One region of the Pseudomonas sp. 1928-m genome, then DNA from elsewhere that is predicted to be linked to it. Evidence: predicted binding sites of a transcription regulator. Region 1 holds the regulator's gene; each other region holds the start of a gene.

Region 1 (7,058 bases):
CCAGGGTGCCGCCGATCACGATCAGCGCAGCCGGCCCATTAAGCAAAGCGCCGGCGTGGCCACCTTCAAGGTAGTTGCCGCCGAGGATGGCGACAAAGGCCAGGATGACCCCGATAAGGCTCAGTACATCCATTAAATGCAGGTCTCCGCCAGGTGCCTGCCAATATCATCCAGCGGGTAGATGGCGTCGGCCAGGTTGGCTTTGACGATGGCCATGGGCATGCCGTAAATCACGCAGCTGGCTTCATCCTGCGCCCACACCTGGCTGCCACCCTGCTTGAGCAGGCGTGCACCTTCACGACCGTCCGCGCCCATGCCGGTCAGCACCACCGCCAGCACCTTGTCACCATAGGACTTGGCCACCGAGCCGAAGGTGATATCGACGCAAGGCTTGTAGTTCAGGCGCTCATCACCGGGAAGGATTTTCACCACACCGCGGGCGTCGACCATCATCTGCTTACCGCCAGGCGCCAGCAGCGCCAGGCCGGGGCGCAATACATCACCGTCCTCGGCTTCCTTGACACTGATACGGCACAGTTTGTCGAGGCGCTCGGCAAAGGCCTTGGTGAAGGCGGCCGGCATATGCTGGATCAGCACGATCGGCGCCGGAAAAGTAGCCGGCAACTGGGTCAGCACACGCTGCAGCGCCACCGGCCCACCTGTCGAGGTGCCAATCGCAACCAGCTTGTAGGATTTACGCTTAGGCGCGGCACTGACAACAGCCGGCGCGGGAGCCGCAGCTGGACGACCCGGCGTGCTGGTGGTGGTTACAGGGCGTGCCCCTGGCTTGGTTTGCGCTGCAGGTGTCGTGCTAGGCGCTGCCACGGGAGGCGGGCTCAGGCTACGGCGGTTACTGCGGGCAATGGTATGAATTTTCTCGCAGAGCAGCTGCTTGACCCGCTCTGGATTGCGCGAAATATCCTCGAAATTCTTCGGCAGGAAATCCACCGCACCGGCTTCCAGCGCATCCAGCGTAACGCGCGCGCCTTCATGAGTCAGCGAAGAGAACATCAGCACCGGCGTCGGACAGCGCTGCATGATGTTACGCACGGCCGTGATGCCATCCATCATCGGCATCTCGTAATCCATGGTAATCACATCGGGCTTGAGCGCTTGTGCCTGCTCGATGGCTTCACGGCCGTTAGTGGCTGTGCCGATCACCTGAATATTCGGATCGGCTGAAAGAATTTCCGACACACGCCGACGAAAAAAGCCGGAGTCATCAACCACCAACACCTTAACAGCCATAAACACTCCTAAACGGCGCGACAGATAGCTGCGCCGCTAACAATCAGATACGCCGGGCGTAACGTTTAAGCATGCTCGGCACGTCAAGAATCAGGGCAATACGTCCATCACCGGTGATGGTCGCGCCCGACATGCCTGGAGTGCCCTGCAGCATTTTGCCCAGCGGCTTGATCACCACTTCTTCCTGACCGACCAGTTGATCGACCACGAAACCGATGCGCTGGCTGCCAACGGTGAGAATCACCACATGGCCCTCGCCCTGCTCCACATGAGCAGCACTGCCGATCAACCAGCGCTTGAGGTAAAACAGCGGCAAAGCCTTATCGCGCACGATCACCACTTCCTGGCCGTCGACCACATTGGTTCGCGACAAATCCAGGTGGAAAATCTCGTTGACGTTGACCAGCGGGAAGGCGAACGCCTGATTGGCCAGCATCACCATCAGCGTCGGCATGATCGCCAGGGTCAGCGGCACCTTAATGACGATCTTCGAGCCCTGGCCCTTGACCGAAAACACGTTGACCGTGCCATTGAGCTGGGAAATCTTGGTTTTCACCACGTCCATGCCCACACCGCGACCGGACACATCGGAAATCTCGGTCTTGGTCGAAAAGCCCGGCGCGAAGATCAGGTTGTAGCATTCGAATTCATTGAGGCGGTCGGCAGCGTCCTTATCCAGCAGACCTTTCTCCACGGCCTTGGCACGCAGCTGATCGGCATCCATACCTTTACCGTCATCGGAGATCGACAGCAGGATATGGTCGCCCTCCTGCTCGGCGGACAGGATCACCTTGCCGCCGCGTGGCTTGCCCGAGGCTTCGCGCTCTTCCGGGGTTTCAATGCCGTGGTCGACCGCGTTACGCACCAAGTGGACCAATGGATCGGCCAGGGCTTCAACCAGGTTCTTGTCGAGGTCGGTTTCTTCACCGACCAGCTCCAGGTTGATCTCTTTTTTCAGGTTGCGCGCCAGATCGCGGACCAGACGCGGGAAGCGCCCGAAGACCTTCTTGATCGGCTGCATGCGGGTTTTCATCACCGCCGTTTGCAGATCAGCCGTTACCACATCCAGGTTGGACACTGCCTTGGACATGGCTTCATCACCACTACTGGCACCCAGACGCACCAGGCGGTTCCGCACCAGCACCAGTTCGCCGACCATGTTCATGATTTCATCCAGCCGCGCGGTATCAACCCGCACAGTGGTTTCCGCCTCGCTAGGTGGCGCAGCCTTCTCGGCTGCAGGTGCGGCAGCCGGAGCAGCAGGTGCCTTGGCCGGTTCCGCCTTGGCAGCAGGTTTTGCAGCGGGTTTAGCGGCGGCCTTGGCAGGTTCAGCAGGTTTGGCAGCCGGAGCTGGCGCAACGGGCTTGATCGCTTCAGGCTCGACAAACTTGCCTTTGCCATGCAGTTGATCAAGCAGTGCTTCGAACTCATCGTCGGTGATATCACCGCTCGGCGCGGCAGCAGGCTCAGCTTTGGCCGCAGGTGCGGCAGGCGCAGATACAGCAGGCGGGACAAACTGGCCTTTGCCATGCAACTGATCGAGCAGCGATTCGAACTCATCATCAGTGATCTCATCACCGGCCGCGGCTGTTGCCGCTGGCGCAGCAGCAACTGGCGCGGCGGGTGCAACAGCAACGTCAGGAGCTACAAACTGCCCCTTGCCGTGCAGCTGATCGAGCAAGGATTCAAATTCATCATCGGTAATTTCATCGCTGCTGGCAGCACTGGGAGCTTGCGCCGGAGACTCGTCCAAGGAGCCCAGCAACTGCTCAAATTCACTGTCGGTGATATCGCCAGCGGCCTCTGCAATCTCGATTTCAGGCTCGGGCTCAGCCTGCGCTTCAACTGGCGCGACTTCCTCTGCACCTGCTGGCTCAGCCAGGCGTGCCAAGGCGGCAAGCAGCTCAGGGGTAGCGGGAGTCAGATCAGTACGCTCACGTACTTCGGTAAACATGCTGTTGACGGCATCCAGTGCTTCCAGCACCACATCCATCAACGCGGAGTCGACGCGCCGCTCACCCTTACGCAGGATGTCGAAGACGTTTTCTGCGATATGGCAGCATTCCACCAGCTCGTTGAGCTGGAGAAAACCGGCACCACCTTTGACGGTATGAAACCCGCGAAAAATAGCGTTGAGCAGATTCATGTCGTCCGGGCGACTTTCCAGCTCAACGAGCTGTTCGGACAGTAGTTCAAGAATCTCGCCGGCCTCTACCAGGAAGTCCTGGAGGATTTCTTCATCGGCGCCGAAGCTCATAAGACGTGCTCCTAAAATCCCAGGCTGGAAAGCAGGTCGTCGACATCATCCTGATTGGATGCGACGTCTTCACGCTTATCGGCATGAATCTGCGGACCTTCACCATGCGAAGGCTCTTTTTGTTTTTCTTGTTCGGCGCGGAGCAACTCATGGTTGTGCTCAATGCCAGCAAATTGATCCACCTGACTGGCCATCAGCACCAGTTTCAGCAGATTACTTTCAACCTCGGTCACCAACTGGGTTACACGCTTGATCACCTGCCCGGTCAGATCCTGGTAGTCCTGAGCCAAGAGAATATCGTTGAGGTGACCAGATATCTTGGCGCCGTCACGCTCGCTGCGCGCCAAAAACAGCTCAACGCGCTTGGCCAGTTCACGGAAACCATCGGCGCTCATCTCGCGGCGCATAAAGCGCCCCCAGTCAGCGCTCAGGCTTTGCGCCTCATCACTGAGGTCATTAACCAGTGGTGCGCTCTGCTCAACCAGATCCATGGTGCGGTTGGCCGCTTTCTCGGTCATCGTCACCACGTAATTCAGCCGCTCGGTGGCATCGGTGATTTGCGAGACCTCAGTGGCATGCGGCACGCGAGGGTCGAGCTGGAAATTGACAATGGCGTTATGCAGCTCACGGGTCAGCTTGCCGACCTCGTGATACAGGCCGCGATCACGCGCCTTGTTGAGCTCATGTATCAGCTGTACCGCTTCACCAAAGTTGCCTTGTTCCAGGCTGTCTACCAGTTGGCGAGCGTTGTGTTTCAGGGACGACTCAAGGTCACCCTGAACGGAATCTTTATGTTCCATAGCACCCTCATGGCAAACATCAGCCGTTGACCCGCTCGAAGATCTTTTCAATCTTCTCTTTCAGTACCTGGGCAGTGAACGGTTTGACTACGTAACCGTTAACCCCAGCCTGGGCTGCTTCGATGATCTGATCGCGCTTGGCTTCTGCGGTAACCATCAACACCGGCAGGGTTTTCAGGCGCTCATCGGCACGCACCGCGCGTAGCAGGTCGATACCCGTCATGCCGGGCATGTTCCAGTCAGTCACCAGAAAATCGAAACTGCCGCTCTGCAGCATGGGCAGCGCGGTGACGCCATCATCGGCTTCCGCTGTGTTGGTGAACCCCAAGTCACGCAGGAGGTTCTTGATGATCCGTCGCATCGTTGAAAAGTCATCAACGATGAGGATTTTCATGTTCTTGTCCAAGTCGACCTCCGTACAGTCCCAAACGCACCCAGCAACCTGTATGCGCTTTTAATCGTGAAACCGGCCCAGCGTTAGCGAATGCAACTCAATGTGCGCGCCACTCGCCCAGACGAGCGCGTAAACGAGCGGCACACTGACTGTGTAGTTGGCTTACACGTGATTCGCTAACCCCCAACACCTCGCCGATCTCTTTAAGATTCAATTCTTCATCGTAATATAGCGCTAACACCAGGCGCTCGCGCTCCGGCAGGTTGGCAATGGCATCTGCCAGGGCCGCCTGAAAGCGTTCATCTTCCAGATCACGAGAAGGTTCGAGGTGGTTGCTGCCAGCGTCTTCACCCAACCCACCGTGTTCACCGTCCTGCAACAGGTCGTCGAAACTGAACAGGCGGCTGCCTAAAGTGTCGCCAAGAATGCCGTAGTAATCCTCGAGACTCAATTGGAGTTCGGCCGCAACCTCTTGATCTTTAGCGTCTCTGCCGGTTCTGGCCTCAATTTTTCGAATTGCGTCGCTGACCATGCGGCTATTGCGATGCACTGAGCGGGGTGCCCAGTCACCTTTGCGCACCTCATCAAGCATCGAACCGCGAATGCGAATGCCGGCGAATGTCTCGAAACTGGCGCCTTTACTGGAGTCGTATTTTTTTGACGCTTCGAGCAGGCCGATCATCCCGGCCTGAATCAGATCGTCTACCTGCACATTGGCCGGTAGACGGGCCAGCAGGTGATAGGCAATGCGTTTGACCAGGGGCGCGTAGCGCTCGATCAACTGGTGCTGGGAATCCTGCGCCTGCGCCTTGCTATACATACGAAGTCCAGAGGCTGCTGTCATATGGCCGTGTCCGCGATCGGTTGCTGCACCAGACGCTCAACGAAAAACTCCAAATGACCGCGCGGGTTGGCCGGTAACGGCCAGGCGTCGACTTTCTGGGCTATCGCCTTGAACGCCAGCGCGCACTTCGAGCGCGGGAAGGCTTCGTAGACCGCGCGCTGCTTCTGCACGGCCTTGCGCACTGACTCGTCATACGGCACGGCGCCTACGTACTGCAGGGCAACGTCGAGAAAACGGTCGGTGACTTTAGTCAGCTTAGCAAAGAGGTTGCGACCTTCCTGCGGGCTGTGGGCCATATTGGCCAATACACGGAAACGATTCATGCCGTGGTCGCGGTTGAGCAATTTGATCAGCGCGTAGGCGTCGGTAATCGAAGTCGGTTCATCACACACCACCACCAGCACTTCCTGGGCGGCGCGCACGAAGCTGACCACGCCATCACCGATACCGGCAGCGGTGTCGATGATCAGCACATCGAGGTTGTCACTGATATCGCTGAATGCCTGAATCAGCCCGGCATGCTGCATGGGTGACAGCTGCACCATGCTCTGAATGCCAGACGCCGCCGGCACGATACGAATGCCCCCCGGCCCCTGCAGCAGTACATCGCGCAGCTCACATTCGCCGCTGATAACGTCTTCCAGGGTGCGTTTGGCGCTCAGGCCAAGCAGCACATCGACGTTGGCCAAGCCCAGGTCGGCGTCCATCAACATCACCCGACGGCCGAGATCAGCCAGGGCCAACGCCAGGTTCACCGAGACGTTGGTCTTACCGACGCCACCTTTGCCGCCGGTCACCGCAATCACCTGTACGGGATGCATACCCATATTTCTACACACCTTGTCTAACTTCGACTGGAGCCACTTGGCCGGCTAAGCGCGGTTCAATTCCAACAGCCTGACGCTTAACTGACGCGTCGTGCGGGTTGCTGGTAAAGGCCGGCAAACATCTCCGCCATCGTATCCTCGCTTGGATCCTGGGTCGCCTGCAGCCCTACGGCCCGGCTAACCAGTTGATGACTGCGGGGAATCTGCAAGTCATCGGGAATGCGTGGCCCATCAGTGAGATAGGCTACCGGTAGACGCTGGCTAATAGCCAGTCCTAAAACCTCACCCAGGCTGGTGGCTTCATCCGCCTTGGTCAGGATGCAGCCAGACAAGCCGCAGCGCTTATAACTATGGTAGGCGGCTTTCAGCACTTGGCCCTGGCTGGTAGCGGCCATTACCAGATAATTTTTTGCATTGACGCCACGGCTGGCCAGGGTTTCCAGCTGCATACGCAGGGCTGGGTCGTTGGCTGGCAGGCCGGCAGTGTCGATCAGCACCACACGCTTGCGCGCCAGCGGAGCCAGGGCCTGGGTCAGCGACTGACCCGGATCAACCAGAGTTACCGGGACATTGAGAATGCGCCCCAGAGTCTTGAGTTGTTCTTGAGCACCAATGCGGTAGCTGTCCAGACTGACCAAGGCAATATGCTGCGCGCCGTACTTGAGCACGTAACGCGCCGCCAGCTTGG
Region 2 (7,485 bases), on a different contig from region 1:
ATCAGCGGCTGCTGCAGGGTGACCTGTTCACCGGAGCGGAACAGCACCTGTTGCACGGTGCCGCCGACCTCTACGGTGAGGTTAACGCCCTGGAAGGCCTTGAGTGTGCCGATGGCTGGCAAGCGGCCCTGCCACGGGCGCTCTTCGGCCGTTGCGGCATCGACGCTGATGGCCGGCTGCGGCGCGGAGAACATCTGCACTTGTTGGTAGATGGAGAAGCCTTTGTAGGCGGCGAGGGCGAGTACCACGACGAGTACTGCGCCGAGCATGATCAGCATGCGGCGGAGCAACATATTCCGGTTCCTTGGCAAGGCGGTTGGATAGCCTGGGAATAGGCAAGAGGGGCACATTAGACCTCGCGCAAAGGCCTGTCAAAGATTCGCATTTGCAAAATAGCGTTGTACAAAACTTGCCTGATTGATCAAGTGCTTTTTAAGCAAAATGCCAGCATATGCTGGCATTTTGTTTGTTGCGCTGTGCTGACCTCTGGGCGTCAGGCACTCAGGCGCTGGGTCACTTCGTTGAGTTGCCCGGAGAGCACTTGCAGGTTTTGACCGGCGCTTTCAGTGCGCTGCACGTTCTCCTGGTTGGCCGTGGCGATGGCGGTGATTTCGGTGAGGTTGCGCGAGATGTCCTCGGCCACCGAGGTCTGTTCTTCGGCGGCGGTGGCGATCTGTCGGTTCATATCGCGAATCGCTTCCACCGCGCTGGTGATCAGCTGCAGCGTGGCGCCGGCCTCGGTGACCTGAGTCACGCCTTCCTCGCTGCGGTGTTGGCCGCTCTCGATGGCGCGCACCGCATTCACCGCACCGGTTTGTACGGTGTCGATGATCTGGTGGATTTCTGCAGTGGACTCGGCGGTGCGCTGCGCCAGGGTGCGCACCTCGTCGGCCACCACGGCAAAGCCGCGGCCCTGTTCGCCGGCGCGGGCGGCTTCGATGGCGGCGTTGAGCGCCAGCAGGTTGGTCTGTTCGGCGATGCCGCGAATCACTTCCAGTACCTTGCCGATGCGCCCGCTGTCGGCTTCCAGGCGGCGAATTACCTCCGAGGTGTTGCTGATCTCACCGCGAATGTCGGTGATGGTCTTGATGGTTGCCTGCATCACTGTTTCGCCCTGGCGCGCGGCGCTGTCGGCGGCATCGGCCGCGCCGGCGGCTTCGGCGGCGTGGCGGGCGACCTCCTGGGCCGTGGCGGACATTTCATGCATGGCCGTGGCGACCTGGTCGGTGCGCGAGAACTGCTCGCGGGTGCCCTGGGCCATCAGCGTGGCGATGGAGTTGAGTTCGCCGCTGGCGGTGTCCAGATCAGCGGTGCTGCGCTTCAAGCGGGTAAAGGTGTCGGAGAGGAAGTCGCGCAGGATATTTGCGGCAACGGCCAGGTTGCCCAGCTCGTCCTGGCGAGTGGAGTCGACACGCTTGCCGAAGTTACCCTGGCTAAGCTGGGCGATATGCTCGATCAGCTCGCGAATCGGGTTGATCAGGTTACGGTTGACCAGCCACAGGCTGAACAGCGCAATCACCACGGTGGCGCCGAGCATCAGCAGGGTGCCGAGGGTGATGGTGCGGTCGGCCGCAGCGTTGATCAGGCTGGCCTGCTCCAGGCTCTGCTTGTGCAACTCGCTGGACAGAGCCTCCAATTGTTGTGCGGTGTTGCGGTCAATACCGGACACCGCCTTGTCGCCAACCGCAGCGTCACCGCCGGCAGCGACAAAGGCATCGCGACCCTTGCGGTAGTTGGCGCCGAGCGTCTGGTGTTCGCTGCGCAATGTATCGACCTTGGTCTTCAGTTCGCGGTCGTTACCAGCCTCTTCGCTCAATTTGCCCAGTAAGTCCTGAACCTTGCGTTCCTGCGCCTCAAACTGGCTCCAGTATTTGTCCAGCTGGGCTTTGTCGCTGCCACGCAGCAGGACGTTTTTCCATTCCTGTACCTGGGTCTTGAAGTTCAGGTTGGTCGAGTCGATCAGCGCCGAGGCCTCCAGCGGGCCATCAAGCAGGCTGCGGTAGGCCTGCATGCCGCTGGAAAGGAAGCTGAAGCAAGCCAGTGCCGTGACCAGAATCAGCGCCAGGCTGCCGCCGAGCAGGGCGAGAATTTGCGCGCGCAAGGATTTTTGCAGAAACATGGGTGATACCCCTGAGTGTGGAAGGCGGGATGCCAGTGACGCAGAACGCGCCCTAACTGCGAAGATCCCTATCGACTGGTATCGGCTGGGCCGGGTGCCTGGAAGCAACGGCTAGCTAGGAGTATAGATCGGCTCTGCGGCAGCGTTCTTTAGCGTGCCGCAGGCGTATTACAGATTCAGCGCTGGGGCGCTTAGACCAGGCGCAGGTGGTTGTCCCACAGGCCGGCGGGGAGTTGCAGGGGCTGGCTGCTGATCTGGGCGCTGCGGCAGTCGTACAGGCGGCAACGGCCGACGCCACTGCTGACCACAAAGCCTTCAGCCACCGCGCCCACTCCGGCGCAGTCGGCCAGGGGCGCATCCAGGCGCAGTTCGGCGCTGTCCAGGTCCCAGATAAATACCCGGTTGCCGCGCGGTGCGGTCAGCGCCAGCAGGCGCAGCTCGCTGTGGATCGCCACGCTGGCGGTGTACTGGTTCATCAGCTGGCGCTGCGCATCGGCCACCGGGAAGTGCTGGAAGGGCTGGCCAGGGCGCTTGATCGCCAGCAGCGGCACCACATCGCTGATCTCGCCCATATATTGCTGGCCGGTCACCAGGGTGCCGTCGCTGGCCACCGCCATATGGCGCACGCTGTTCATTCGTTCGGGCAGCTGCTCCTGGCTGAGCAGGCTGCCGTCGCGGCGCAGCAGCACCAGGCTGGAGTCCATAGCGTCGAGGTTCATTTCCACCCGGCTGTCGGCTTCGGTGCGGATGCCGCCATTGGCCACCGCCAGGGTTTCGCCATCTGGCAGCCAGAGCAGCTGGTGCGGGCCGATGCCGTGGGTCGGCAGCTCGCTGCTGCGCAGCAACTGTTCACCTTGCAGGCGATAGACGCCGAGTACACCGCGACCGGGATCGGCGGTGTCGTTCTCGGTGGCGTACAGCCATTCGCCGTCCTTGTGGAACACCGCGTGGCCGTAGAAGTGGCGCTGCTTGGGCGTATTCAGGGTCTGCAGCAGGCGGCCGTCGCGGGTGTCGATCAGGTAGCTCTGGGTGCTCGGACGGCGGCCGACAAACAGTGCCATCGGCAGAAATGGATGACCGATCACATCGTGGCAGCGCTCGTTGACCTGGGTGGCAAATACCTGGCTGCCATCCAGCCGGTAGCCGACCGCAAAGTGTTTGCCAGCGCTGTCGTTACGCGCCGATAGCAGCAGCGGCTGCGCGCCGCTGTGCATCAATGTCCAGCCACCCAGGGCACTGGCGGCCAGCGCCGCGCCGGTGAGACCGAGGAATGCTCTGCGATTGATCTGCATGCTTTAGTCGCCGTCATGGGCGTTAAAGCCCAGCTGGATACCCAGCACTTTCGCCAGCTCACCTTCATGCAGGCGGTGCAGCACATTCAGGCTGTCGTACAGGGCGTTGACCTCGGCGCGCCCGGCTTCATCGCCAAGCAGTTCGCCGAGCGGGCGCTGGGCGGCGGCCAGGCGCTGGCGGGTGTCGCTGTAGGCGGCGTTGATGCGTTGTTTCAGCGCGTCTTGATCACTGCCAAGCAGCGCCTGGATGCCGTCCTGTTCGGCGCCCAGCCAGATGCGTTCGGCGCTGGCCAGGCTGGCGGCGAGGTTGGCTAGGCTGGCTTTGCTGCGCCAGGCTTCGGCTTGATAGGGCTGCGGCTGGCCTTTGCTCTGGCGGCCGAGTGGCGTGCCGAGTTTCTTCTTCAGTCCGTCGATGGCGCTGACCTGGGTGCGCAGCAGTTCGGCCACCGCTTCCGGGGCTTCGGCGTAGCGCGCGTTGGGGAAGTCCTTGAGCAGCGCGGCCATACCGTTCTTGGCTTGCCACTGGCTCAGCACATCGGCGGCGAGCACTTGCTGGTGTTGACCAATGGCGACGATCAGCGGGCAGTAGCGGGCTTTCTGTTCGGCGATGTTCAGGTCGATGGCTGGATCGAACAGCAGGTATTCATAGGCGGTCAGGCCTTGCACCACGACGCTGGATTTATCCAGATCGGCCGGGGTCAGCTCGGGTTTGCTGTTGACCAGTGCTTCGACCTGGCGTGCTACCAGGTTCTTCTTGTCCGGCCAGAACTGCACCTGCCAGGCGCGGTTGCCTTCCGCCAGTGGGCCGAAGGCCACCGGTTGTGCGGCAGCCCAGGCGCTTTGCGCACTGGCGAAGGCCTGGCGGGCTTCGGCGAGGTTCTGCTGGCCCGTGCAGAAGGCCTGGCCGCTGACAGCCAGTTGGCGGTCGGCTTCACTCCAGGCGCTGTAGATCGGCAGCAATACGCCATCGGTGAGCGCACGGCTGACCTGCTGCTGCGGGTCGCTGGGGCTGCAGGCGGTGAGCGTGAGGCTGAGCAGGGCGAGCGTGAGGGGTGAGCGGATCATCTGCGGCTCCTTACAAGGAATTCAGAAAAGCCAACAGCGCGCTGCGCTCGTCGGCATTGAAAGTCAGCACCTGCTGCTTGGCCGCCTCGGCCTCACCGCCGTGCCAGAGGATGGCCTCCAGCAGGTTGCGCGCGCGGCCGTCATGCAGGAACTGGGTGTGGCCGTTGACTGTTTCGGTCAGGCCGATGCCCCAGAGTGGCGGGGTGCGCCATTCGCGGCCGCTGGCGAGAAATTCCGGGCGATTGTCAGCCAGGCCTTCGCCCATGTCATGCAGCAGCAAGTCGCTGTAGGGGCGAATCAGCTGATTGGCCAGTTCGGGTTCGGCGGCGTCACTGGCGGTGGTGAACTGCGGGGTATGGCAGCCCTGGCAACCAGCCTGGTAGAACAGGTTCTTGCCAGCCAGCACCTGCGGCGTGTCTGCGCCACGACGCGCGGGGACGCCGAGGTTGCGGGTGTAGAACAGCACACTGGCGAGGATATTGTCGCTGACCTCGGGCTCGCCGCCATGGGGCGCGCTGCGGCAGTCGATCTGCGCCGCTGTGCAGTTGTCATGGTCCACCAGCGTGCTGGTCAGGCCCATGTCGTTGGCAAAGGCGTCAGCATTCTGCTGGTTGAGCGAGGGTTGGCCGGCTTTCCAGCCAAAACGACCGAGTACCGTGCGTTGTTGCTCGCGGTCCCAGACCTGGTTGGCGCGCCCGGAAATGCCATCGCCATTGCGGTCATCCGGGTCGGCATTGGCCAGGATGGCCGCTTCGGGAATAGCTTCGAGCAGGCCCAGGCCGATCATCGGCGGGGCGATGCGCGCGGAAAACAGCGTGTCGGGATGCAGGACGCCATAACCGAGCTGGCTGATTTCCAGGCTGGGCTGACGCAGCTCGACCTGGGTGCCATCGGCAAAACTGACCTGCTGCGTGCTGTAGCTGACGCGCACCTTGCCCTCGGGCGCGACGCCCGGGTTGGCCATATCCTGCAGCTGAGCGCCGTAGGTGGGCTCGGCCAGCACGCCAAGGCGCTGGATGATTGCGGCGTGTTCGCTGCGCGCTGGAATCGACAGGCGCACCAACATCGACACCGAGCTGATCGCATCAGGCGCCGGCGGATGGCCGCGGCCGTCCTTGATATGGCAGTTCTGGCAGGCGTTGGTGTTGAACAGCGGGCCTAGGCCGTCACGCGCGGTGGTGGTGGCGGGTGCGGTAACCCAGGGGTTACGAAAGAAGCTGTTGCCGACGCTGAAATCCAGGCGCCGTGACGGTGACAGGTTGGCGGATGGCAGGGAGAAAGCGTTCTGGTCAGCCTTGCGCACGGTGGTGCTGCCTGCGGACAGGGCTTCGCCGGGCTCGGCTTGGGTGAACTGGGGAGTCTTATCGCAGGCGACCAGGCTCAGGCCCAAGGCCAACAGCAGCGCAATGCGATGCGGGGCAAACATGAAAGGACATCCGCAACAGAAAAACAGGCGGCAGATCTTAACAGCCTGACCCGTTTTAAATAAGACGGATTTGCATTATCGCTGGTGGTCAAAGGTCGCAGGGTGCCAAAAAAGGCTATATCCGAGCTGACTGTTGTCGGCGATTTCGGCCCTGTAGGGGCGTGCTTGGCCGTGATCGGGGCCAGCCAACGATCCACTGTGGGAGGCGCTTCAGCGGTGGTTGTCGCGGCTGAAGCCCCTCCCGCATCAGTCTCGCCATAAAAATGGCTGGCGTAAAAAAGCCGCGACTCGGGTAAGGAGTCGCGGCTTTTTCATCACTACAAGCTAGGACTTCGTGAGTCGCAGCAAGTCCTACGCAGCTTAGAAGCTGTGGTCAGCGGTATCGGGGTTGAGATCACTGATACCGAGCTTGCCGGCGGCCTGCTCGATTGCACCGGTCTGCTTGACCAGAGCAGCGATGGCATCACGAACGATCTGCTGGCCTTCGGCGTTGTCGGCGGCGATCAGCTGATCGAAGTGCTTGCCGTTGTTCGCGCTGTCGACCAGCGCCTGCAGCTTGCCTTCGGTGGCTTCGAGATCGGCTTTCAGGGTGCTGTCAGCGGCGGCGTCAACCTTGGCCACCAGCGACGACAGGCTTGGGCCGGTCAGGGTGGTGCCATCGACCTTCTTGTACTCGCCCAGGTAGACGTTGCGAATACCTTTGCCGTTGTAGAAGTGCGAGTTGTGGGTGTTGTCACTGAAGCAGTCGTGCTCGTCTTCGGTGGAGTTGGCTTCCAGTGCGACCTTCATGCGCTCGCCGGCCAGTTCGCCGAGGGACAGGCTGCCCATGCCGAACAGCATCTTGCGCAGGCCGTTTTCAGCGGTGTCGGCTTCCAGCGTGGCGCGGTAGTTGTCGGTTTTGCCGGCTTGCCATTCGCCGACCATTGCATCGAGGTCGCTGACCAGCAGGTCGGTGGCAGCCTTGAGGAAGGCGCGACGGCGCTCGTTGTTGCCGCCAGTGGCGCCTTCACCCACCACATAATCGCTGGCTGGACGCTCGCCGGCACCTGGGCCGCTGCCGTTCAGGTCTTGGCCCCAGAGGAGGAATTCGATGGCGTGGTAGCCGGTGGCAACGTTGGCTTCGGAGCCGCCCAGTTCATTCAGGCTGGCCAGCAGCTCCGGGGTGATGGTGCTGACATCGAGCTTGTCTTCGCCGACCTGGATCTCGGTGTTGGCAATGATGTTGGCCTGCGCGCCTGGGTTGCCCAGGGCGTGCTGGTAGTCGGCGGCAACGTAGTCGATCAGGCCTTCGTCCAGCGGCCAGGCGTTCAGCTGGCCTTCCCAGTCGTCGACCACGGCGTTGCCGAAGCGGAACACTTCACTTTGCATATACGGCACACGGGCAGCCAGCCAGGCTTCGCGGGCGGCTTTCAGGGTGTCGTCATTCGGGTTGGCGAGCAGGGCGTCTACGGCTGCTTGCAGGGTTTTGCCAGTGCTGGCAGCGTCGCTGAATACGGCCAGGGCCAGGTCTGCGTAGTGGCTGACCACAGCTTTGCTGGCGGCTTCATCGACTTGGCTGGTGGCTGCTGCCGGGGCGCTGGCGC
Region 3 (7,485 bases), on a different contig from region 1:
GAAGCGCTCGCTCAGGCGTGCCAAGGCGTAATCGGGAATCGCCTCGCCCTGGTTGAACAGACGCAGCTCGATCTGCCCAGCACGAATCTCCGCGTCAAAGCGGATCAGCCCGCCCGGCGGGGTGAAGTCCAACGCGTTATCCAGCAGATTGGCCAGCGCCTGACGCAGCAGAAAAGCCTCACCGCGCGCACTTAATTCAATGCCAATGCGGTTTTCAATTTGCAGACCGGCCGCTTCGATGCGCGCCATCTGCGCCTGCAGCAGGGAGTCGACCAGCGCCTGCAGTGGCACCGCCACCTGTTCTTCCAGGCCCTGGCGCTGTTCGACCTGAGCCAGGTGCAGCAGACGCTCGATCAGTTGCTGCATGCGCGCGCTTTCCTGCTCGATATTGGCGACAAAGCGCTGCCGTTGTGGCGCCGGCATCTCGCTATCGAGCAGTTCCGCCGCCCCGCGAATTGCTGCCAGCGGGCTTTTCAGCTCGTGGGTCAGGGTGTGCACGTAGCGCTCGACATAGGCCTTGCCTTCCAGCTCGGTGCGCATGCGCTCGATGGCTTCAGCCAACTGTGCCAGCTCGCCGCCGCGCACGCTGGGCAGTTCGGCACGCTGCCCAGCGCTGACCGCCTGGGCGTAACGGGTCAGTTTGCGCAGCGCTGCACTAAGCCACCAGGACAGCAGCGCACCGATCAACAGACCGAGCACGATCAAGCCACCACCAAGCCAGGCCAGGCGCTGCTCGGAGCGCTCGATATAGGGCTGCAGGGTGCGATTAGGTTTGGCCACCGAGACCACGCCGATGATCTGCGCGCCATCCATGATCGGCGCGGCCACATACATCACAGAGGAATCGGGGTCGTTCGGGTCTTCCTTGGTCGAGCGCGCGCCGTATTCGCCGCGCAGGGTGCGCAGCACATCGTTCCAGCGCGAATAATCCTGGCCCACCGCCGCCCCCGTGGAGTCGAGCAGGACGATGCCGTTGGCGTCGGTGACATAGATGCGGTGGTTGACCTGGGTTTTCTCCACGCCCCAGATCTGCGCCTGTGGCTGGCGCTGGCCGTAGGCTTGCAGCAACTCCGGCAGACGGCTCTGCTGCAGGCGGCCGGCCTTGACCTCATCACGCAGAATCTCGGCCAGCAGGTTGGCGGTGTCCACCAGGGTTTCCTCGGTGCTCTGGCGCACGCCGGGGCGGATTTCGTCCATCACCGTGCTCAGCACAAACCAGCCGGCCAGCCCGACAAACAGGAAGTACACCAGGAAGATGCGAATTCCCAGCGGCATCAGGCGTGCCTCGGCGAGTAGCTGTAACCCAGGCCACGGTGGGTCTGGATCGGCTCGGCTTCAGCGGCCACCTGACGCAGCTTGGCGCGCAGGCTTTTGATATGGCTGTCGATGGTGCGCTCGTAGCCGACATCGGCGGCCACGCCAAGGCCGTCAAGCAACTGCTCGCGGGAAAACACCCGTTCGGGCTGCGCCAGCAGGCTTTGCAGCAGGCGGAATTCGTGGCGCGTAAGGCTCAAGAGCTGGCCGTGGTAGTGGATTTGCACCCGCTCAATATCCAACTGGAAGGGTGTGCTGGCCGGGCTGGCGGCAGGCGCTTCACGCGGCGCCATGCGCTTGAGGATGGCCTTAACCCGCGCGGCCACTTCCCGCGGGCTAAAGGGTTTGACCACATAATCGTCGGCGCCGATTTCCAGGCCCACCACGCGGTCGATTTCCTCGCTGCGCGCGGTTAGGAAAATAACCGGCACCTCGGAGAAGCGCCGCAGGCGCTTGCAGGCCTCAAAGCCGCTGATATCCGGCAGGCCGACATCGAGAATCAGCAGATCAGCCGGGTTGCGCTGCTGCTCAGCCAGAGCCTGCTCGGCCAGGCTTAGCCAGGTGGTGGTAAAACCTTCGCTCTGCAGGGCGAAGATCAGGGTGTCGGCGATGGCGGCTTCGTCTTCGACAATCAGAATATGCGGCATGGGCGTCCTGCTCGTGGCAACTCGGCGAGGAGCCTGCGGCAGGCCGCTGCCAGCGTCAAGCATGGCTAATCACCCTGCACGTAGCTGTTGTAGCCCGGATGTAATCCGGAATGGCGACGCAGATAGATCGCCCCGGATTACATCCGGGCTACGCACTGCCAGCGTCAAGGGCGAGACAGCCCTTGCAAACATAGCCCCTAGCAAAGATCTCGCGAGCTAGAGTCCTGCAAGGCGCTACGTTAGTAACAGCCTTCGGCTGGTCAAAACAGGCGAGGAAGCGGACTGGGCTCGCACGCGAGTGTACTTTTGTACATGAGCATTACTCGTTTCACTCGCCCCTTCGGGGTCGCGCTGAAGCGCGCTAGCCACAAGTGGCTTTCCGAGCCTGTTTTTAACGCAGCAGGGCCGACGCGCAGCAGATCGTAGACAGGCCCTCAGTCCAGCTTGAAACGCGCGGTATTCTGCGCCAACGCCTGACTGCCCTGACGCAGCTGTTCAGCGGCGTTGCTTACTGCCTGCGCGCCTTCAAGCAGGGCGCTGGCGGCGTGATCGACCTGCTGAATATTGCCGCTGACTTCATCGGCGGTGGCTGCCTGTTGCTCGGCGGCGGTGGCGATTTGTGCCAGGCGATCAGTCACCAGCTGCACCGACTCGACGATGGCATTCAGGTCCTCGCCCATGGCCAGCACGCTGCCAACATCACCTTCAGCCTGGCGCACGGCGTCTTCCATCTGGGTCACCGACTGGCCCACAACGCGGTGCAGGTTGGCCACGGTTTCGGCGATTTCCGCCGTGGAGTTCTGCGTGCGTTGCGACAACGAACGCACCTCGTCGGCCACCACGGCAAAGCCGCGGCCCTGATCACCGGCACGCGCTGCTTCGATGGCGGCGTTAAGCGCGAGCAGGTTGGTCTGCTCAGCGATGCCCTTGATCACATCCACCACCCGGGTGATCTGCTCGGTCTGGCTGCGCAGTTGCTGCAAGGTGGTGGCGCTGTCGCCCAGACGGCTGCTGAGCTGGCGCATGCTCTCGCTGGTACGCGCGCTGCGCTGGTTGCTCTGGTTGGCGATCTCGCGGGTCTGGCTGGCTTCCACCGCGGCCTGCTCGCAGCTCTGCGCCACGCTTTGCGCAGTGGCGGCCATTTCGGTGGCGGCAGCGGCAATCTGGCTCATCTGCGCCTGTTGCTGTTCCACCGACTCCAGAGCATTGCGCGCCTCGCCGTTGAGCATCTGCACCGTGCCGCCCAGTTGCTGGCTCTGCTGATTGACCCCCTGCATGGAGTCGCGCAACTGGCCGACGGCGGTATTCAGCGCCATGGCGATACTCGCCAGGTCGTCCTCACCATGCACCTGCATGCGCACGCGCAGATCGCCATCGCGCAGGCCTTCGGCAGCCTGGATGATCCCGGCGGTGCTGCGGCGGATCGAGGCGTTCAGGCAGAACAATACATACAGCGCCAGCAGGGTCAGTACGCTGAACACGCCGATCACTTCGATCATCGCGGTCAGGGCCTTGCGCCGGTAATCACCAAGACTGGCGGCAAACTGCTGGTACAGCGCAGTCTGCAGGGCCAGCAATTGGCCCTGCAGGGCATCGGTGCGCTGCACGAACTGCTCCGGGGTCAGGGCCATCGGGCTGGCCTCGAACATGTCGCGGTCGATGCCCGCGAGGAAGGCTTCGTAACCCTGCAGCGCCTCATCATAGGGCCCTTGCAGCTGGCGCATCGCACGCGGCGCCTCCAACTTGAGCGTGGCCTGGGCCTTGAGCAACTGGCTGCGCGATTCATCCAGGCTGCGGCGCAGGTCGCGGATCAGCACTCGGCTCTGCAGGGTGAAATGCTGCGACACCACGGCGCCATAACCCTGGCTGGCAAAGCTGCCCAACTGTTCGAGCAGACGCGGCAAGGTGTAGGTCAGCTGCTCCATCATCAGGTAGGTGTCGAGCTGCGGATCGAGGATCAGCCCACTGTCGGTGGCCACCTGCTCGCGCAGGGCCAGCAGGCTCAGCAGGTTCTTTTGGTAACGTTCGAGGGCATCGGGCAAGGCCAGCTTACCCAGCACATCGACACTCAGTTCGGCCTGACTGGCGCTGAGCGTCTGCAAATGCTGGCGAGCCTGATCGCTCATCAACTCGGATTTAAGCGGCGGCTCCAGCGCTTGCAACGTGGGACCAAGACCACTGGCATGTTCGCGCAGCAACGCTTCGGCAGCTTTCTCGGTGCCCTTCCAGCGCGACAGCAAGGTGCGTTGCTCAATCAGCTCCTGCTGCACGCCGGCCATGCCCTGCAGGGCACTGATGCCTTCCAGTTCATGGTCGATGGAATTGAGTCGATCCTGATAATTACTACTGATCACCCACAGGGAAAAGCCCAGCGGCAGGGCGAACAAGACAAACACCAACTGAAACTTGCGCGCAAAGCTGAAACGTTCCAGCAGCCGCACACCCGGTTTGAGTACTCCAGTCATACACACCTCAACCTGTTGAGCGCGCCAACTTCAGGGGCGCGCCAAAGCAAAACTTCAAGCAAGAAGCACGCCCAAGCAGCGCGCCTGCAGGCGGTAATGTTTAATGAGCATAGATGAGTGACCGGAGCACGGCCGTTAGTCGGTCGGAGAGCTGTTCCGCTCGGCCTAGAAAACCTAACTGGGAATGCCGCTCCAGAGTTCGTCGACCTGGCGAAAGCCCCACTCCTCGGCGGACTCGCGGCCGACGATCTTGTCGCGCCCGACCAGCTTGCTCAGATCGAGAATTTCCTGCGGGATCGGGGTTTTCGATCTGGCCGAGAAGAACACCTTGACCCTCGGCGCAAGCAGCGACTTGGCCTGCTGCTCCATCACCACGCCGATACGCCCGCTCTCCAGACGCACCAGCGAACCCACCGGGTAGATGCCCACGGTTTTAACGAAGGCCTGGAATACCACGGGGTCAAAATGGCCCTTCCACTCGGCCATCTTGCGGATCGACTCGGCCGGGTCCCAACCCTGCTTGTACGGCCGGTTGGAGGTGATCGCGTCGTACACGTCGCACACCGCGCCCATACGCGCGTACAGGCTGATCTGCTCACCGGCCAGACGATGCGGGTAACCCGTACCATCGACCTTTTCGTGGTGGTGCAGGCACACATCCAGCACCAGCGCGCTGACCTGCTTGCTCTCAATCAGCATGCGCGAGCCGGCTTCGGGGTGGTTGCGTACGGTGGCGAACTCATTGTCAGTGAGCTTGCCCGGCTTGTTCAGCACATCGTTAGGAATCGCCATCTTGCCGATGTCATGCAGCAGCCCGGCCAGCCCAGCTTCGCGCACCTGGCCCTCGTTCAGGCCCAAATTGCGCGCCAAGGCAATCATCAAGGCGCAGACCGCCACCGAGTGCATATAGGTGTATTCATCGGCATGCTTCAGCCGCGCCAGGCTGATCAACGCATTGGGGTGGCGCATGATCGAATCGGAAATCTCCTCGACCAGCTCGCCGGCCTGCTCAAACTGCAACGCCTGGCCCATGCGCGCATCGCCAAACATGCTGACCACCGCGGCCTTGGAGCGGGCGCAGAGTTTCACCGCACGCTGCACCTCATCTTCCATCGACACCGCCAGGTTGACCGGCGGGCTCTGCACCGCAGCCAACAGGGCGGCCTCGGCTTCGGCGGCGACTTCCTCGGGGCTGACGCTGACGGTGCCAACCGCAACATCCAGGCCCTTGCTGACATCAATCCACAACTCGCCGATGCTGCTGGCCTTGATCCGCTGCAGGTCTTTTTCAGAGTTGAGAAGGAACTTGGATTTCCAGAAGGGGTGGTCCATCCATGCGCCACAGAACTCGTGGATATACATACCGACGCGCACGTCGGCCACAGCAATGCACTTCAACATGGATTGCACTCGGACGAGAAAGTAACCCGGTGATTGTCAGACAAGCGTAGATGAACAATCGCCGGCATTATGCTGACCTGCAGCAACTAATGGCCATAGGACATTGGTCGCCGATGGACGGCTTGGAAGCCTTGCCACGACTGCTTATCATTGCCGCTCAAGCGCACCCTAAGGAGTTGCCATGCGCCGCCTGTTGACCGGTCTTAGCGTCATTATTCTGTTGCTCCTCAACACGCTGACACTGATCGGCCCGCTGCTGCTGATCGCCCTTGGCAAGTTCATCCTGCCCGGCAAAGCGCTGAAAACCGCCAGCTCGCGCGGGGTGATGTGGGTGGCGGAAACCTGGGCGGAGATCAACAAGCTGATCTTCGCCACGCTGCTACCGGTGCACTGGGATATTCGCGGCAGTGCCGACCTGCGCCAGAGCACCTCCTACCTGGTGATCAGCAACCACCAGTCCTGGGTCGATATTCCCGCCCTGGTGCAGGCATTCAACCGCAAGACGCCCTACTTCAAGTTCTTCCTCAAGCAGCAGCTGATCTGGGTGCCTTTTCTTGGCCTGGCGTTCTGGGCGCTGGATTACCCCTTTATGCGTCGCTACTCCAAGGCGTTTCTGGCCAAGCACCCCGAACTCAAAGGCCAGGACCTGGAGATCACCAAACGCGCCTGCGAGAAGTTCAAGGACCTGCCGGTGACCGTGGTCAACTACCTCGAAGGCACCCGCTGCACCCCGGCAAAGCAAGCGCAGCAGGGCTCGCCCTATCAGTATCTGCTCAAGCCGAAAGCCGGTGGCGTGGCTTTTGTCCTGGCGGCACTGGGCGAACAGCTGGACACCGTGCTGGACGTGACGCTGGTGTATCCGGGCAAACGCATTCCCGGTTTCTGGGATTTGATCAGCGGTCAGGTAGACAAGGTCATCGTCGACATTCAAACCCGCGACCTCGACCCGGCGCTGTGGCAAGGCGATTACGAGAACGACCCGGTATTTCGCCAATTTGTGCAGAGCTGGGTGACGAAACTGTGGCAAGACAAAGATGCGCGGATAGCGGCAATACGCGCGGAACAGTCCATCTGACCAGACACCGCTGCCACTCAACTACTCAGGCAGCTCACGGCGAATCATCCAGTGCTCGGGCGGCGGCATCAGGCGGCTGATGTCGAACTGCGTCAGGCTGGCCTGATCGAGCATCTGGATCATCGGGCTGACCTGCCGCGCATGGGGCTGATCTTCCAGCACACGCACGGCCAGATCGACCGCGATGCGCGCCTGCAAAACCGGTGAGTCGGTTGGCGCGGCGACAATAAAGCCGTCGCGAATCTGCTCGATAATCCGCTCAGTGGTGTAGGTGGCCAGTACCTGCGCCCGGTAGTTCTGCCCGGAGGTCTGCACCAGCTGGGCGGCAAAACCGGCCGCCTCGGCGTTGCCCAACAAGTAGTCGAGGTGCGGATGCTGCCTGAGCAGCTCGCGCACCAGTTGCGCCTGGCTGGCGCGATCCACCGGGGCATAGCCAGCATGTTCAACGCGCATACGCCCGGCCTGCTGCGCCTCACGCAGCGCACGCTCCAGATCCTCGACCCAGCCCGCCCCTTGTGGCCCCGGCAACCAGCCCAGACTGTATGGCCCGGCAGGGCGATGCTGTTCGATATAGCCCAGCGCA
Region 4 (7,485 bases), on a different contig from region 1:
TGCAGGATCTGATTTTTGGTCAGTTCCGAAGTTTCAGCAGCAAAGTCAGTGTCGCGAATCCGGCTGCGAGCAGCAGCAGAGTTCTCAGAGATGTTCTGCAGGTTCGAGATAGTGTTCTCGAAACGGTTTTGAACAGCACCGAGCTGGGCACGCTGGCTATCGATGTTGGAAATCGCACCGTTGATGATACCCAGAGCGTCCTGAGCACCCGTCGCCGTACTGATGTCGATGCTGTTAACCGCATCCAGCTCACTGAAACCATCAGTACCTAGACCACCAGTCAAGCCATTCACACTGAAGGCATCAGCAGCTTCGAGTTGAACTTGACCGTCTGCGCGCGCACCACCACCAGCCACGATAGTTGCAGCAGTACCCACATCAGTTTCACCATCGAAGCTCTTCGCTTGCAGAGTAGCACCGCCGGAGCCTGCAAAGTTACTGATGCTGATGGCATCACCACGGGAGCTAACCAGTTCAATGGTGCTGCCTTTCGATACTGCAGAGATACCAGTTTTACCAGTCTCGCGGTTGATCGCATCTGCCAGCGAGGACAGGTTTGTAATGTCATCCACTACTGCTGATACGGAGGAAGAGTCTGTAACAAGCGACTTGCTGGTCAGGCCAGACAGGTCGAAGGAAACAGTACCCGAGGCAGTAATACCACCCAACGTAGCAACGGTACGAGCGTTGGCAGTTACGCCAGTTTCATCGCTCTTGGAGTTGATTGCACGAGCCACTTCACTCGCCGAGCCGCTGGCTGCACCAGCAATGGCTACGTCGCCGTCGGACAGTTTTGAGTTGATATTGAAAGACGCACTGCCGTATGCACTGCCCGAGGTAGCACTGAACGCAGCACCCGAAGCAGTAGCAGTAGCGGCTGCACCATCAGTGGTAAAACGGTTGATACCGATACGGTCAGTTGCAGCAGAACCGATCGAAACGCTGATAGTTTCGTATGCGTTAGCACCAACCTGGAAAGCTTGAGAGCCAAAGCTGCCGTCAAGAATCTTACGACCACCGAAGCTGGTGGTTTCAGAAATACGGTTCAGTTCTTGTTGCAACTGCGACACTTCGCCTTGCAGGGCCGCACGCTCAAGCGCACCGTTGGAACCGTTAGCCGATTGCAGGGCCAAGTCACGGATACGTTGCAGAATGCCAGTCGACTGCTGCAGTGCACCTTCAGCGGTTTGCGCCAGGGAGATGCCGTCGTTGGAGTTACGGGTCGCAACGTTCAGACCGTTGATCTGGCTGGTCAGACGGTTGGAAATCTGCAAGCCGGCGGCGTCATCCTTGGCACTGTTGATGCGGAAGCCTGTGGACAGGCGCTGCAACGAAGTATCCAAGCCTTTGGATGAGCTATTGAGGTTACGCTGAGTGTTGAGTGACGCTACGTTTGTGTTGACTGTAAGGGCCATGGTGTTTGCCTCCAAAGGACCGTGCTACTGAGATTGTCTGAGCCTGCGAGCTTCGGGCCTGCTTTGCTCAGACGCCCCATAAAGTTCGCATTCGATCTTTATATCGGCGGCCTTAGGAGCAGCTTTAGCAACTCGTTCTATTTTTTTTTCCACAAATAGAACAATTACTTAAGCAGCAAAGCCGAGAAAAACTTGGTATCTGCCGACATCCCGACGGCAAATACCGAGTTCTTCACATACAAAAACAGCCCATTCCTTCAGCCTGAACCCTCGCTAGCACTTTGTCGGCATCAATCAGGCAACCATGAGGCTCTCCACACCTCAAGATTTTCCCCGTCGAGCATCCAGCCGCGCTGCACCTGCCTGCGCAGCTCATCACCCATCCTAGCGCTCGCGTCCAGATCGCTGATGTGCATGCGAATTGCGTCGACCCAGTCTTTGAAGCGATTTTTCACCCGGGTTACCGGCAACGCCCCCTGGTAACACACCAGATCACTGCAGATAACCGGGAAGCCACAAGCGCCGTATTCAAGAAGACGCAAGTTGCTTTTGCATTCATTGAACAGATTCTGCTCGACCGGAGCCAAAGCAAGGTCCAGATCCAGGCTGGCCAATGCGGCCGGGTACAGATCAATTGCAACGCCCACATGCATCTCATGCACGTAAGGACGGATTACTTCCGGGCACATGCCCATAAACACCCACTCGACCTCACCTGCCAGCTCCTTGACCACATCAGTGATCAGTTCCAGATCACCGGTGTGGCTAACGCCACCCGCCCAACCGACGCGAGGCTTCCTTCCTCGCCGCCGCATGGACGACAGGCCGCTCCACCAATCCAGCGGCAAGCGGTTCTCAACCACCCGAATGTCGCCATGCAACCCGGCAAAGGCCTCAGCCAACGGCGCAGTGGACACCGTGAAGCGATCAACAAAGCTCAGCCCCTTGCGCAGCGACTTGAGTATGTCCTTCGGCATCTGCGGACGATGCACACTCTTGAGCGGCAGGTTGGGCAGGTAATCATCCAGCTCATAAATGGTGAATGCCCGCGAGAATTTCTTGATGCGGCGCATGGCGTCCAGGCGCTCGTCACCAATCTGGCGCTGCAGCACGATCACGTCCGGGTCAAGGCGCTCCAGGTCCGGCACCTGCAACAGCCCGATAGACATCATGCCATCAGCCATACCACTCTCTTTAAGCGCCGAGAACGGTTTGATCACACGGTAGTTACCACAACCAAAGGGGTCCGCCGGATGCGCCAATACCACTGGCAGCGGGCGCCAGCTCAGTGGACGCCAGGTCAGACCAGAGTCGACTTCCAGATCAAAACCGCGACCACTCAACGCCAGATTACGGTTATGGGCAGGGTCACGCGCGATGTCGGCCAGATGACGTTCGTAGAGGGCGTCCTGCTCGGCCACATCAGGCTCTCGATATACATGCTCATGCATCAGCACTGCATGGGCAGCCCATACGGTCAGGTAGCCCGCAGCACGTACCCGCAGACAGAAATCGACATCGCGGTAAGCATTCAGCGTGGTATCCAGCCCGCCGAGCTGACGAAAGATCTCAGCGCGCACCATCAGACAGGCATCACTCACGGCGCTGTAGTTCTGGTCGACCTGCAGGCGTTGCAGATAGCCTGCACTGTCCATTGCCTCACCGGCGAATGCCCGGCCAGCAGGCCCCCGCAACCCGAGCAGTAAGCCGGCTTGATCAATACGTCCATCGCCGCTCAACAGTTTGCCGCCAACAACACCGACTTCAGGGCGTTGCGCATGATTGAGCAGCTCGTCCAGCCAGGCTTCACTCACCGCAACCGACTCAGCAGACAGCAGCAGCAGGTATTCACCTTGAGCGGCCATGGCTGCCTGGTTCTGGGCCTGAACGATATCGCCCGTCGAGACAACCCTGAGCCGGGCATCAGCCAGACCAGCAATACCCTGCAACCACACTTGAGTATCCGCATCCAGTGCATCGTGGGCACCGAACAGAATCTCGTAATGTGCGTAACGGGTTTTCTCGAGCAGACTCTCCAGACAGCGCTGCAGACAGGCCAAAGAGGCGTCAATCGCGATGATGATCGATACCAGCGGGGTATTCGAATGGCCGTAATCGATGCGGTAACGTGCAGGTAGCCCTGGAATAACCCGCGCCTGATAACCGCGCTGGGCCAGATGACGCTCAATCACTCGCCGCTCATCTGGGTTATCCCGCAGCGCAGGCGCATCGGTGATCAGCAGTGGCTCATCAACATGCCCCAGCCCAAGCAGACCCTGTGCCTCAATCAGCCTGGTGAGCAGGTCGAACTCCAGGGCTTCGGCAAACTGCGCATCAAAACCACCGACAGCCAGAAACACATCACGCCGGAACAACCAGTGCCGCGCCATGACCAGTGGGAAGCTAAGCAGCAGATCCAGGTTGAAGCTCGGCAGAAATACCCCGCCCAGGCTGCCATCAGGCAAGCGCTGCAACTGGTCACCATAAATTGCACGGCACTCCGGATTTGCCGCCAGCTCCAGCCCTGCGACCATCAAGCCACTCGGGGTGAACTCATCGCCGGCGCGGGCCAACATGAACCAGGAGAAATCGCTTTCACTCACTACGTGGTTAATCTGTGCTGCCAGGCTTGCGTCGCTCAATTGAACGAAGTGCAATTTATCCCCCGCAGAGGTCTTCGGTACATCAGCGCTACTGGTCAGCACCACGATCTTCAGGGTGGCATACAGGCAGCGCTCGCCGATCAGGCTCTTCAGGGTTTGCATCAACGGCGCTGATTGCCCATCCAGATCGAGCACGATGATGCCGATCAGCGGTCCGCCGTCATGTTCTTGCAGGTACTGATTAATTAAGCGGTTTTCCGTCTTGGTTGGCAGGCGCTCCGCCAGCCAACGCTGCAGGGTGGGAACATCAGTACCTCTGTCTACCGAGATACCCAAACGCTGCAGCATATCCCCGCGCTCACGCGTCAATACCTCACTGTCAGAACCGGGGTAACGCTGATACAGCAGTTGATAGAGCGCCGGGAAGTTCTTCCGCTCCCGACCCAGCATGTGATCGTCACTGGTGCTCTGCTCGCGCGTATGAACTTCGCTAGTCACAACCGGCACATGGACAAAGGGGTAGCGCGTGGCCAGACGAAGGAGCATGTCCCAGTCTTCGAACGCAGCCAGCCCAGTATCAAATTCGCCGACTTCACCTAGCATGCTGCGCGGGTGCGCCCAGGTATTGACCGGGATGTAGTTCTGCGTAAACAGACGGTCGCGATCAAACACCTCGTGCTTGAACGGCTGGCCACGGCCTAGCTCGATGCGCTGGCCGTTCTCCAGCTTTTCGTTAACGTACTCGACGCCGGTATAGATAACGCTGCCCGGATGCTGTTCGAAGGCCTCAGCCAGCACGGCCAGGTGATTGGGTAGGTATATATCGTCGTCGTCGAGATAGACGACATAGCGTCCGCGCGCCTGTTTAAGACCGGCGTTACGCGCGGCCGACAGGCCCTGATTGCGCCCCTGACGGATATAGGTGATGGGGAAGTCGTAGACCGCCAGCAGGTGCTCAACCGGCTCCCCATTATCGTTGATCAGGATGACTTCAAAATCGCGCAGCGTCTGGCTGCCAACGCTTGCCAGAGCATCCTTCAGCAGATCGGGACGGTTGTAGGTGGTGAGAATTATCGAAAACAAACACTGTGCGACCGAATCATCGGCACTCTGCTCCAGCAGCGCGCGGCGTATGGCATCAATGCGCGCTTGCAGCGGCGCCCTGACCTCCGCCGAGTAGGCCTCGATACGCTGACGATAGAGTTGCCAGATAGGTTGCGCGGCGTCCCGCATGCGCACGCGGGTCGCCGTGTCATCCAAGCACAGCTCGAGAATTTCGGTGTGCTCACGCAGCGGTCGGTCGCTGCCATAGAAGCTCTTGGAGATCTGCCCGCCATGTACTCGGTAGCCGACGCTGGGCTGGCGCAAGAAGACGAAGTCGGGCGCCACGTGAGCCAGGCGAATCCACAGCTCCCAGTCGCCGGCGAGCATGTCGTGGCGGTGGATGCCACCTTCTGGCAGTGCGACGAGGTGCAGCGAGCTACGGCGCAACATGGCGGCAGAAGGCGTGATGTAGTTGTCGAAGCACAGCAGATCGATTACTTCGTCGCGCCCACCGCAATACGATGCGCGCCGATGCCCCGGGTGGTCCGCGTACTGCTGCCGCACACCCTTCTCGTCGATCCAGTAGCACTGGGTATAGCCCAGCGCAGCCTGCGGACTGGCATCCATGGCTTCGACCAGTGAGGCAAGGTGACCTGGGTAGAGCACGTCATCGGAACCCAGCACCACCACATAACGCCCGCGTCCAGCCGCCACGCATTTGTTGTAGTTACCGGTCATGCCGAGGTTCTGGGCGTTGACTTCGAAATGCAGACGCGGCTCGCCGGCATAACGTTTCAGCACGTCCAGGCTGTCATCTTTCGAGCAGTCGTCGTAGACCACTACCTCAAGCCGCACACCCTCCTGGGCCAGGATCGAATCGATGGTCTGGGCCAGGAATGCGGCGTTGTTGTAGGACATCACCGCTACGGTGACGTCGACGCCCTCTTCCTGCGGCTCGGCAGGCAGCGGTTCGGGCAACGTTCTACGGCGCCGCCCTGCGAGTTCACCCTGCAGAGTCGCGACGCCCAGCGGCTGCTCCGGCAGCCCCTGGCTGGCGCGCTGCGCATCCTGCGCCAGCCATTGGCGCAGTGCCTCGATGGGGATTTCCACGTTCAAGTGGTAGACGACGCTGTGGGTGCCAGGCAATCCCTTGACTGGGTGATAGACCAGACGCACCCCCACGGCAGCGGCCAGGGCGTGGAAGAACCAATACCACATCTGCGGGTTGTCCTGGATCAGCATAACCAGCGTGCCGCCCCGGGGCATCCATAGAAGGTTGGCAGCCGCCGCACCAGAGCCCAGAATCGCCAGTTCGCAGCCCGCAAGCGCGCGCACTTGCGAGGCGAAATCGCGCACCTCCGGCTGAAAGGCTTGGAAGCCTTCGCCATTGAGCTTGCGGATCAGCTCCTGTTGATTGACGATGGTGCGGCCATTGCCGCCCGGCGGCCGGATCAGATAGGCCCTGTCCCGGCCATCGAGCGCAGAACAACGGGTCCTGACCCGGCTGGCCATCCAGGCGATGGCCGGCGGATAGAGATGATATTCGTCACCGCGATAGACGTAGCCTGCACGCGGCTCCCAGATATCGGCGGTGTCGGAGAAATGGTGCAGCACGTCCACCTGACAGGCGCGCCCCGGCTGTACACAGACCGTACGCTCGCGCGGCCAGAACAAGGCCAGAGCGTCCATGATAGAGGCAGGCAAGCCGGCCTCGACCAGTACAACGGTGTCCTGCGGCAGGTCGGCCTGTTCGATCCAGTAGAAACGCCCGAGTTTCTCGCTCAGCCAGTGCGCATAGTTACCGTTTTCCCAGCCGAAGAAGCTGATGGCACTGGCCACCTGCAACGGCTCGCCCTTACCACTGAAGAATTCGCAGGCACCGCTGTCATCGAGACGCAACCCGTGCTTTTCGTACCAGGCGTTATTCAACCGCCCGAGGTTGTCGTAGACACCATCGCAGACATACTCGCCATGGGCGATGTCGCCAATACCGGCCATGCCAGCGACTAGGCGCACGTCATGAAAACGCCCGCGGTACTGCGCCAGCATGCGTTGCCGAGCCTGGCGCACGCTCTCAGGCAGGGAGAACCCCACCATCTCCAGCGGCGCTGGCGACCAGCTCTCGGCAGCAGCCAGCTCGGCCAGATCGGCACAACCCTTGGCGCTCCTAGCAGGAACGACCCTGGCGCTGACCACTGCGTCTGACAGATGACTTCCCTGGGGCATGCAGAAAACTCCGATCAAAAAAAGTAAAAACCGGCCAACCGGACCATGGCGACGGCATGCGACGGCGAAGGCTTACTTGCCGTTGGCCGCCAGGGAGAACTGGTCGTAGTCGCGGAAGTAGTCGTCTTCGCTGTAGTGCTCGGACGCCAGCACCATGCACACCGAACCACTGGAGAAGTTGTCGATCTCGCGCCAGA

The links. The regulator FliA, encoded in region 1, starts transcription of late flagellar genes. The targets are predictions, from matches to a motif close to CTAAAGTTTNNNNNNNNNNNGCCGNTAA.
Region 2: P3C18_RS05310 (methyl-accepting chemotaxis protein) is a predicted target of FliA. The motif match lies at 2,245-2,272, and genes of this name have one in related genera.
Region 3: P3C18_RS13135 (methyl-accepting chemotaxis protein) is a predicted target of FliA. The motif match lies at 4,457-4,484, and genes of this name have one in related genera.
Region 4: P3C18_RS08000 (flagellin) is a predicted target of FliA. The motif match lies at 1,516-1,543, and genes of this name have one in related genera.

The regions. Positions count from the first base shown of each region.
Region 1 is NZ_JARIXO010000006.1:74,452-81,509, reverse strand. It holds gene P3C18_RS17250 (flagellar motor protein) at 1-133, opposite strand, end outside; gene P3C18_RS17245 (chemotaxis response regulator protein-glutamate methylesterase) at 133-1,248, opposite strand; gene P3C18_RS17240 (chemotaxis protein CheA) at 1,292-3,505, opposite strand; gene P3C18_RS17235 (protein phosphatase CheZ) at 3,517-4,305, opposite strand; gene P3C18_RS17230 (chemotaxis response regulator CheY) at 4,325-4,699, opposite strand; gene fliA (RNA polymerase sigma factor FliA) at 4,797-5,543, opposite strand; gene fleN (flagellar synthesis regulator FleN) at 5,540-6,370, opposite strand; gene flhF (flagellar biosynthesis protein FlhF) at 6,448-7,058, opposite strand, start outside.
Region 2 is NZ_JARIXO010000001.1:1,188,239-1,195,723, forward strand. It holds gene P3C18_RS05305 (efflux RND transporter periplasmic adaptor subunit) at 1-293, opposite strand, end outside; gene P3C18_RS05310 (methyl-accepting chemotaxis protein) at 494-2,119, opposite strand; gene P3C18_RS05315 (DUF1513 domain-containing protein) at 2,311-3,405, opposite strand; gene P3C18_RS05320 (imelysin family protein) at 3,415-4,476, opposite strand; gene P3C18_RS05325 (di-heme oxidoredictase family protein) at 4,487-5,902, opposite strand; gene P3C18_RS05330 (imelysin family protein) at 6,263-7,485, opposite strand, start outside.
Region 3 is NZ_JARIXO010000003.1:251,000-258,484, reverse strand. It holds gene creC (two-component system sensor histidine kinase CreC) at 1-1,275, opposite strand, end outside; gene creB (two-component system response regulator CreB) at 1,275-1,961, opposite strand; gene P3C18_RS13135 (methyl-accepting chemotaxis protein) at 2,396-4,426, opposite strand; gene P3C18_RS13130 (HD-GYP domain-containing protein) at 4,601-5,827, opposite strand; gene P3C18_RS13125 (acyltransferase) at 6,009-6,902, shown strand; gene torT (TMAO reductase system periplasmic protein TorT) at 6,924-7,485, opposite strand, start outside.
Region 4 is NZ_JARIXO010000001.1:1,769,809-1,777,293, reverse strand. It holds gene P3C18_RS08000 (flagellin) at 1-1,415, opposite strand, end outside; gene P3C18_RS07995 (glycosyltransferase) at 1,706-7,288, opposite strand; gene P3C18_RS07990 (FdtA/QdtA family cupin domain-containing protein) at 7,361-7,485, opposite strand, start outside.